Regions from separate parts of the Aeribacillus sp. FSL K6-1121 genome, predicted to be linked through region 1. Evidence: predicted binding sites of a transcription regulator. Region 1 holds the regulator's gene; each other region holds the start of a gene.
The links. Region 1 encodes Rex, which represses fermentation and respiration genes when NADH is low (regulators of the CRP and FNR family bind a similar motif). Its sites were predicted from a motif close to TTGTGAAATATTTCACAA; they were not measured.
Positions count from the first base shown of each region.

Region 2: a site for Rex is predicted at 2,174-2,191, ahead of NSQ61_RS16890 (AtpZ/AtpI family protein). Genes of this name have one in related genera too.
Region 3: a site for Rex is predicted at 1,710-1,727, ahead of NSQ61_RS05865 (DUF2249 domain-containing protein). Genes of this name have one in related genera too.

Region 1 covers NZ_JBBOPS010000001.1:2,809,799-2,813,079, reverse strand. Annotated here, with positions in the region: gene NSQ61_RS13620 (ABC-F family ATP-binding cassette domain-containing protein) at 1-868, opposite strand, end outside; gene NSQ61_RS13615 (redox-sensing transcriptional repressor Rex) at 1,180-1,821, shown strand; gene NSQ61_RS13610 (twin-arginine translocase TatA/TatE family subunit) at 1,836-2,009, shown strand; gene tatC (twin-arginine translocase subunit TatC) at 2,032-2,778, shown strand; gene NSQ61_RS13600 (YdiK family protein) at 2,871-3,074, opposite strand; gene NSQ61_RS13595 (CPBP family intramembrane glutamic endopeptidase) at 3,079-3,281, opposite strand, start outside.
Region 2 covers NZ_JBBOPS010000001.1:3,454,187-3,457,467, reverse strand. Annotated here, with positions in the region: gene atpF (F0F1 ATP synthase subunit B) at 1-140, opposite strand, end outside; gene atpE (F0F1 ATP synthase subunit C) at 422-634, opposite strand; gene atpB (F0F1 ATP synthase subunit A) at 704-1,414, opposite strand; gene NSQ61_RS16895 (ATP synthase subunit I) at 1,421-1,804, opposite strand; gene NSQ61_RS16890 (AtpZ/AtpI family protein) at 1,807-2,034, opposite strand; gene NSQ61_RS16885 (S8 family serine peptidase) at 2,218-3,281, opposite strand, start outside.
Region 3 covers NZ_JBBOPS010000001.1:1,163,135-1,166,415, reverse strand. Annotated here, with positions in the region: partial or broken gene moaA (GTP 3',8-cyclase MoaA) at 1-674, opposite strand, end outside; partial or broken gene NSQ61_RS20220 (helix-turn-helix domain-containing protein) at 1,140-1,268, shown strand; gene NSQ61_RS05865 (DUF2249 domain-containing protein) at 1,789-2,022, shown strand; gene NSQ61_RS05860 (DUF2249 domain-containing protein) at 2,027-2,254, shown strand; gene NSQ61_RS05855 (hypothetical protein) at 2,241-3,281, shown strand, end outside.

The DNA.
Region 1 (3,281 bases):
TTGTCGATGCTCTTGCTAAGTTTCGTTGAATAAAATCTTTCATCCGCGCGATTTCTTCTTGCTGTTTTTCAAATTGTTTTAATTCCCTTTCGTACGCTTCCGCTTTTTGTTTTAAATAAGCGCTGTAATTCCCAACATACTTCGTACAAACTGTTCGTGATATTTCATAAACAGTGTTGACAACGCGATCTAAAAAATACCGGTCATGGGAAACAATTAGAACCGCTCCATTATAATGCTGTAAATATTGTTCGAGCCAGTTTAATGTTTCCATGTCGAGATGGTTTGTCGGCTCGTCGAGTATGAGCAGATCCGGTTTTTTCAACAGGAGCTTTCCGAGTGCTAACCGGGTTTTTTGTCCTCCGCTCAAAACCGAAATTTTAGTTGAATAGTCGTAATCAGCAAACCCTAATCCATGCAGCACAGAACGGATATCCGCCTCATATTGATATCCGCCATTTTCTTTATATAAATGTTGGAGTGAATCATATTCCTTCATTAAGCTTTGCAAAGCATGAGAATCTCCAGCTGAGGAGATAGCTGCCATTTTTTGTTCAATATTTCGCAGCTCAGCTTCGATGTTCCGCAGCTCTTCAAAAACGGTTAGCATTTCATCCCATATCGACTTAGTTGATTCTAATCCTGTGTTTTGTGCCAGATAGCCGATTGTTAAATCTTTTGGCTTCACAATTTCACCAGAATCAAAGGGCATTTCACCGGCAATGATTTTCAATAATGTTGATTTTCCGGCTCCATTGCGGCCTACAACGGCGATTTTATCTCCTGTTTGGATTTCCAGCTTAATATTCGATAAAATAAGGTCAGCACCATAATATTTTGTGATTTTGTTTAACTGCAATAAAATCATCCATAGTTCACCTCAATCTTTGCTAGAATAAGTGTAGCCTATATATTTGACTGCAGGCAACTGACCTGATGAACAAAAGGACAAGAAATTGTAACAATCGTTCAAAAGACACGAATAAAAAAATAGTGTATAGTTTTTATATAAGGAGAGTTTGGAGAAAAAACAAATAAAAAGAAATGTAGACGGAGAAGAAGATCAGGATGGAAGCGTTATCAGTCTGATATTGTTTCATACAGGCGAGCAGCCGCTTGCTAGAAAACATAGTTAAAAACAAAATTAGTCAGGTTGTTTTGGATTGCGAGGGATGAGCATTGAATCAAGATCAATCTAAGATACCGCAAGCAACTGCAAAAAGATTACCTCTATATTATCGGTTTTTGCAAAATTTACATGCCTCGGGAAAACAACGTGTTTCCTCTCAAGAACTGAGTGAAGCAGTCAAAGTAGATTCTGCGACAATTAGAAGGGACTTTTCATATTTCGGAGCGCTGGGCAAAAAAGGTTATGGATATAATGTCAATTATTTGTTATCATTTTTTAGAAAGACGCTTGACCAAGATGAGTTGACCAAAGTTGCCCTCATTGGAGTCGGAAATTTGGGAACAGCTTTTTTAAATTACAATTTTACAAAAAATAACAACACACAAATTGTTATTGCATTTGACATTAATAAACGAAAAGTAGGAATGAAAATTGGTGGAGTTCCAATTTATCATTTGGATCAGCTAGAAAGTGAATTGCCTGATGATGTGCCTGTTGCGATATTAACGGTCCCGGCAACTGCCGCTCAAGGAATAACGGATCGGTTAGTGGAAAAAGGCATAAAAGGCATTTTAAATTTTACGCCGGCTCGCTTAAATGTTCCGGATAAAATTCGGATTCATCATATCGATCTATCTGTTGAACTTCAGGCTCTTGCATATTTTTTAAAACATTATTCGAATGAAGATTGAAGGAGCGATATTAAATGCCAACAATTGGAATTGGAAGCTTGCTGTTGATTGTATTTGCAGCTCTGCTTGTTTTCGGGCCGAAAAAACTTCCTGAGCTTGGAAAAGCTATAGGAGAATCATTAAAGGAGTTTAAAAGTGCCACGAAGGGCTTAGCAGACGATGATGAAGAAAACAAGAAAAATGAATAGCAAGAAGAATGGATGAATAATGATGAGCGAAAAAAAAATGTCCGTGTTGGAGCATATAGCGGAGCTTAGAAAACGGCTGATTATTGTAGTCGTTTTCTTTTTCGTTGCTATGATTACTGGCTTTTTCATAGCGAAGCCAATTATTGTTTTTTTACAGCAAACTGATGAAGCAAAGCAATTCGCCTTAAATGCTTTTCGTCCTGCAGATCCATTGATCGTTTATATGCAGATTACATTTATTATTGCTTTAATTCTAACTTTCCCTGTTTTATTGTACCAGCTTTGGGCGTTTATCAGCCCAGGACTGTATGAAAAAGAAAGGCGGGTCACATTAAGCTATATACCGTTGTCGGTTGCTTTATTTCTTTTAGGAATAAGCTTCTCTTATTTTATTTTGTTTCCTTTTGTCATCGATTTTATGGGGCGGCTTTCCAATGATTTAAACATTCAACAAATGATAGGAATAAATGAATACTTTCGTTTCCTGCTGCAGTTAACATTGCCTTTCGGACTGTTGTTTCAGCTTCCCGTTGTCATTATGTTTTTAACAAGACTCGGGATCATCAATCCGGCGTTTTTGGCAAAGGTTAGAAAATATGCGTATTTTGTATTGCTTGTTATCGCAGCGATTATTACGCCGCCTGAAATTGTGTCGCATTTAATGGTCACGATTCCGCTATTCATTTTGTATGAAATAAGTATCATTGTTTCAAGATTTGCTTACAAAAAAGCACAGTCTTCTCAAATAAAAGAATCAGATCAAAAGTAAAACCGATGGGCTGTTATAAACATATCCCTCTTGTGAAGACAGTATAGGCTTTTTTCCTACTGTCTACACAAGAGGGATAATATCATTACACCTCATCGGTTGTTTTTTGCTTTCCGAATTTTATATGAGAAAGTGAACATGCGGATGGAAACAGCAAAATCAAACGTGGCTAAAATCATTAAAATCATATTTGTAGCTGTCCACATACCATTTTCAGCATGATGAATTGCTAAATATGTAAATAGAACTCCCATGATAAAATAGAAGAGTCCCATGGAAACGGGATGAAAATTCATAATCTTAGCTGCCTCCAATAATGATTTGTATTTGTTCCATTTGCTTCATCATGTTTTCAATCTCATCATGATAAATTGTTTGAATGATGACTACGATTGTATTCATCATTGTATGGGCAAAAATAGGGACTAATATGCGTTTTGTTTTATAATATAAAAAAGCGAACGTAAACCCCATTGCTGTATAACGCAATAAAAGTTCAGGTT
Region 2 (3,281 bases), 640 kb from region 1:
TCCGCATGCTTTTCTTCCGCAGCATTTATTTCATTTGCAATAAATTCTTCCCTCTGTTTCATAATGCCCATAAGCGGACCAAAAGCATATTTTTTGAGCAATGCTAACAAAATTAAGAATACGACGAGCTGAACGAGCATATCTCCTGCTGCGAAGCCTCCAGCTCCGAGGGCAAATTCAACTGTTAACACGGCTTCGTTTCACTCCCTTCAAAACTTCCATTCTCCAACTACCGGCTATATTGGGACTCTTTTACCATTCACAACATAAAGGAATGGCGAAGATGCTTAAAAAACTTCGCCATTTCCTCTTTTTCACTTGCTGTCCTTTCGATTCGGACTTCACGCAAATTGATTGCATGCACTTCTAAAAAGCCTTTTTCCAACACCAATCTGGGCAAGGCTCTTTTGAAATTTTTGAATTATGCACCAAAAGCCATAAATGCAATAACAACCGCGATAATCGGAATCGCCTCAACCAACGCAACCCCGATAAACATAGTTGTTTGAAGCATACCGCGCGCCTCAGGTTGACGTGCAATACCTTCTACTGTACGAGATACGATAAGTCCGTTACCAATACCAGCACCAAGTGCCGCTAAACCAATTGCAATTGCAGCTGCTAATAAATTCATGAATAAAGTCCTCCTTTATTTGTTTAAAGATAATTTTTTACACAAACATAATGATGAAGTCATTTATTTTTAATGGTCATGGCTAACTTTATGCGCCATATAAACCATTGTCAACATTGTAAAGATAAAAGCTTGGATTGCACCTACAAAAATACTGAATGCCTGCCACGCCATCATCGGAATAATTGCCCCGAGGAAGCCAAATGCTCCGCTAGTTGCCAAGCTGACAAGCAGACCTAGCAAAATTTCCCCAGCATAGATGTTACCGTAAAGACGAAGACCAAGCGTCAACGTGTTTGCAAACTCTTCAATAATTTTAAGCGGGAACAAAAACGGCAGTGGCTTGAAAAAGTCGCTTCCATAGGCGGAAAAGCCCTTTAATTTAATCCCGTAATAATGCGATAAACCGACGACTAAAATGGCCAGTGTCAGCGTTATAGTAGGATCAGCCGTAGGCGATTTCCACCAAAGTTCATGGTCAACAACGATAGCGAATGGTAGACCAAGCATATTGGAAACAAAAATGTACATGATGAGCGTCATTCCTAATGTAAGGAATCGGCCGCCTGTCTGCCAGTCCATCGTGCTGTTAATAATGTTTTTCACAAAATCCATGACCCATTCCAAAAAGTTTTGCATGCCCGTTGGCTTCATTGCCAAAGAGCGGGTCGACAATACGGCGATGATAAATACAATTGCGCTAGAAACAAGTATCATCAAAATATTGGACAAATTAAATTCAAGCCCTAATAATTTTACTATCGGCGCTTCGTGACCCAACAAAATTCACCTCTCTTCCCAAGCTTGTCCGCAAATGTATAGAATAGAATCTATCATAATGACAATATATATTGTCATTAAACCAATAACCACGCTAATTAAATGGAAATGTTCAGGGAATTTGAGTGCGATTAATACCGCCAATCCTGCGGCTGCCATCCTTGAAACCGTTCCAAGCGAACGTGCTGTACGGCCTTCTTCAATTGCTTGCTGTATTTGCTTTGATTTACGCACTAGTATCCATAAATTATAGAGGCTAAAGCTTGTACCAAGGGCAAGACCGAGGAAAATATCTTGATAAGGAGTAAACCCCCATGCTAACACATAGATGGCAAGCAAAAACAGCAAATATTTTTTGCTGCGCACAAACAATTTTTCAATACGATCCATAGTTACCGTTCATTCTCCTGAAAAAAATGTTGGACTAATCTCAGCATCGCAACTATTCCCGCAGCCAGTCCAATTAGAAGACCAATGATCAAAAAAACGGGTTCTGTATGCAACTGTCGATCAAGCCATCTTCCTGCAAAAACCCCAACGAGCACTGATCCTGCCAAATAGGAAAGAATGGCGGTCATTAAAGCGTATGCTCGGAGCGGATGGTGCTCTTTTTGCCGCATTGGGTATGTCCTCACAATATAAAATTACCTTATTTTTTATTATATCAAAAGGCTGTTGAAAACCTTATCATCCCACCCCGTTTAGCATACAATAGGCACCATTCAATGTCAATCTGTTTCACTTCAAAAGTTGAGCTATTTGTTAAGAATATCACAATTTGTTCACAAATATATTTGCTGTTTCTATTGACTTTTTAATATTTTTTTATCTAAAATGATTGTCGTTTCATAGCTGCTTTCTTCCCCGTCTTTTTTTGCAAAAATAAGCGCTTTGTAAACGCCGTTTGGAATGTCCTTAAATTGCCCGGAAATATCTCTTTTCAACAAACCTCCCGGGATATTTCTTTGCCAGTCTAAAAACCCTTTGAATGTTAAAGTATCCGGATCATACAAGGCAATCCCGAATTCATCCGCCCCTTGCGGCAAATAAAGTTCATAATGGTACATATTCCCTTGATCGGCAAGACCAAATTCAAATCCCATGATTTTTGGATAACTCTGTTCGCCAACAACGAATAAATATGGAAGGCGGATTGTCTGGCTGCCGCCCGTCACAAGAAGAGTCCCGTCATACAATCCTTCCCTCAATGATTTCGGTGCAACATCAATCGAGACGGATACTTCTCTTTTCCCGTTAGCAGGAACCTTTACGGAAATAGGGAGCTGCCATTGAACCCCTTTTTGATAATGCGGTTTAGAAAAAACAAACGTTTTTTCTTGATCGGAGAGATTTTCAAGAGTTAACGTGATCTCTTTCTTTTTCCTGCCGATATTTTTGTGAAATTGACCGAATGATAGAGATGCCGGATAAATGAGAGCTCTTGTCTGAACAGCTGATAAAATATCGATTCTTCCCGCCCCCTGCTCAAACACCTTGTACAGCCTTCCATTTTGATTATAAAGCGGTTTAGCAGTATTCATCATAGCTGCTTTTATTTGTTCCGGTAACCAATCTGGATGCTTTTGTTTGATCAATGCCGCTGCGCCTGCTATATGCGGAGCAGCCATGCTTGTTCCTTGAAGAGCCATATACCCTTTAGGTATTGTGCTGTCAATGCCTACACCAGGCGCGACAAGATCGGGCTTCACTTCCCATGTGACTGTTACCGGTCCTTTTGATGAAAAGGGTGCGAGGCGATCTTGTTCTGTCCGAATGATTGTTTTTATGAACGATTTTTCGTTCAATAGTTTGCGCAGCCATTCGCCATCTTCCTTTGAGATGGACACAACAGGAAGGTCAATTTTTT
Region 3 (3,281 bases), 1.6 Mb from region 1:
CCTCACCAAAAACGTTGACTGAACTGGTTTAAGAGGTATTTCTTGGTGAATCATATCATGAACTTCTTTGCTCGTCAAAACTTCGTCCATTTTCCAACCGTTTAAGGTTTCGACATCCATATATTCGATGAAGCGGATCGTCATTCCTTTTTCTTCAAAAAAACGAGCCATCGGTAAAATTTCACTCTCATTTATTCCTTTTACAACCATGTTCACCTTTACGGCCAGACCTTGTGCAACCGCTTCTTCAATTCCTCTAACAATTTCCTCAGACTTTGCTTTACCTCCGTTCATTTTAGAAAAAATTTCGTTATTTAAAGCATCTAAACTGACATTGATCCGGTTCATGCCCGCTTTTTTTAAACGCTTGGCATATGATATTAAAAATATCCGTTAATGGTCAATGAAACGTCTTGAAGATCTTGAATATTTTTTAACATCGATATTAGTACATCAATGTCCTTTCGGAGGAGCGGTTTCCCCCCGGTCAGACGAATTTTTCGAATGCCTAAACGTAAAGGGGCTGACCAAACGATATATTTCTTGAAACGTCATTAGTTATTCCCGTTTCATAAAAGAATACTGTCTTCCTTCCATTTCAACATACAGAATACACAACGAAAATTCCATCGGTCTGTCACCGAAATGCGCAAATTCAATAAAGGGCGGTTAATTGATCTCGCAACATCTTCCTCTCCTTATACATTCATTCTTCATATGTTACAGACAAGATAAACAATAGAATGAGATCTCTGTCACATAAATTCGAATGATCATAAAAGGTTAAATTAATTGTAAAAAAAATTTTCTGAAAAAGAAACCTATTTGGAATACATTTTGCCAATTTATCATTTTTTTATGGCTAACATGATGGGGCTCTATATAATGAATTGAGAAAGCAAAATAGATACACAAAAAATATTTTACGATTTCGGCAAACGGAGGCTTTCATAATAGAATCAGCAGTTTTCATTATGGACAATGTACCAATGCTTGGCGACTTGATGGAAAGAATGGTTATTATATTAGAAAACCGTTCATCCATCAACAGGATCTTCTTAGCTTTTTCCATTTCGGGTCACCTGTCGAGAATCCGTCCAGACTCGAAAAAACTCAAAGTTGATTGAAAAAAAGATACTATCGAAAAACAACTGATAGAAAAATCATTAAAGAAAACCGCCGGCAACAAATCCAAAGCTTCCTGAGAATTAGGGATTTCACAAGTTACACTTTACAATAAGATGAAAAAATACCAGCTACCTAAATAGATGAACAACTTCTCAATCGTTTTCGAGAATGGCATTAACTTGGTTTACGCCCCGCTTTTTTCTTCTAGCACACTTTTCAGGCAACCATCTTTTTGATGTCAATGACATACTTTCAATGTTAGAATGATCTTTTTGCAATAGCGCTTTGTCCGGGTTAGACGTATTTTTCGCACAATGGCCGCTGACCATATTAACAAAGAAATAAATTTCCCTACATGCCATCAGCTGTTTCCGCTTTAAAAACACACACTCTCCTTTCTATTTCAAGCAAAACAATATCCTTAGCGAAATGGTACCGATCTTTCATTGAAAACTGAAACATTTTCTAACAAGCAGTTCAATTGATGTTGCAACATCTTCCCTTCCCTCAATTGGAAGGATATATGCCAATACGGCATCACGAATCAATTATTCATAAACTTTTCAAAAGTGATGCCGATGAAGTGAAGCAAATCACAAATTGCGGGAATTGTTTTTACTATGATGAACATTGATAAAAAAGATGGAAAGGAGAATATGGATGGGAAAAACTGTTGAATTAGATGTTCGCGAAGATTTAAAGAAGAAATTAGAGCCGTTTCAAAAAATCATGGCGGCCATTCAGCCTCTTGCACAAGGAGATGTATTTATTTTACACGCTCCGTTTAAACCTGTTCCGCTTTTTCCTATCATGAAGAAAAAAGGGTTTTCTTATCAAGCGGAAAAAATAGAGGATAAACATTGGAAAATTACCTTTGTTAAAACGGAGGAATGAAAAAATGATACTGGATAATCGCGGCTTAGAGCCCCCACAACCGATGATGCGGACTTTAACGGCATTAGCAAAATTAAAAAAAGGAGAAGCGTTGAAAATTATTAATGACCGCCGCCCGATGTTTTTATTTGAACAGCTTGACGATCTCGGTTATACCTATCAAACGCAAAAGCGCAGTGATGGAAGCTATGAAATAACGATTGAAAAGAAGGATGACGATGATGACGGCTAATCATACTTATGAAACGAATATTCGAATCCCTTTTTCGTTTATTATTTTTGGCTTGCTGGCGTTTTTCCTTTCTCAAATTCTTTTATTTCTGTCAACTCGTCAGCTTTCAACCGGAGAAATGCGCCTTCCTGTCGTATTGTCAGCTGTCCATTTATTAGTGATTGGCTTTGCTTTAATGACAGCCATGGGGGCCATGTATCAGCTTGTTCCAGTCGTGTTTTTAACCCCGATATGGAATGAATCATTTGCTTTTATCCAAATGGTCGTCACGTCATTAGGAATACTATCTTTTAGCATCAGCCTGGCCTTTAATATTCAAATGGCTATATTTTCAGGCTTGCTTCTTACTTGCGGGATTGTAATGTTTTTATGGCAGATGTTCATGACATTAAAAAAACAGAAGAAAAGAACGGTCATCACTTTATTTGTTGGTACTGCCCTCATTTGTTTGCTCTTAACGATCGGGCTCGGATTGACGCTTGCCTATCATTTTTGGAGCGGCAGACAATTAATCGATCATGATTTGATTTTCAAAGCACATATATTGCTGGGATTTTCCGGCTGGTTTACACTTCTTATCTTCGGATTTTCTTACAAAATGGTTCCGATGTTTTCATTGGCGCATCATTTTTCAATGAACACGGCCCGATATGTCTACATTTTTTATATAAGCGGTCTTGTGTTAACTTTCATCAGTTTTATAACGGCAAATGACCGGTTGTTATCAGCAGGGCTTCAATTGATGGCTGTCGGATATGGGTTGTTTGCATACCATATGTTTGCCATTTTAAAGAAAAGGATGAAGAAAAAACTGGATAAACCTTTTCTGTTTGCTCTTTTGGCCATTGTTTTTGGAGTCATCCTGCATATAGCGGCGGCCGGTTTTTCTTTTCAAAGTGAAATCCATTCCCGCATCTTTTCCATCATCATCTACTGTTATCTGTTCGGCTGGATTGTATTAAGCATCATTGGCTACTTATATAAAATTGTTCCTTTTCTATGGTGGACACACCGGTATAGCAAAAAA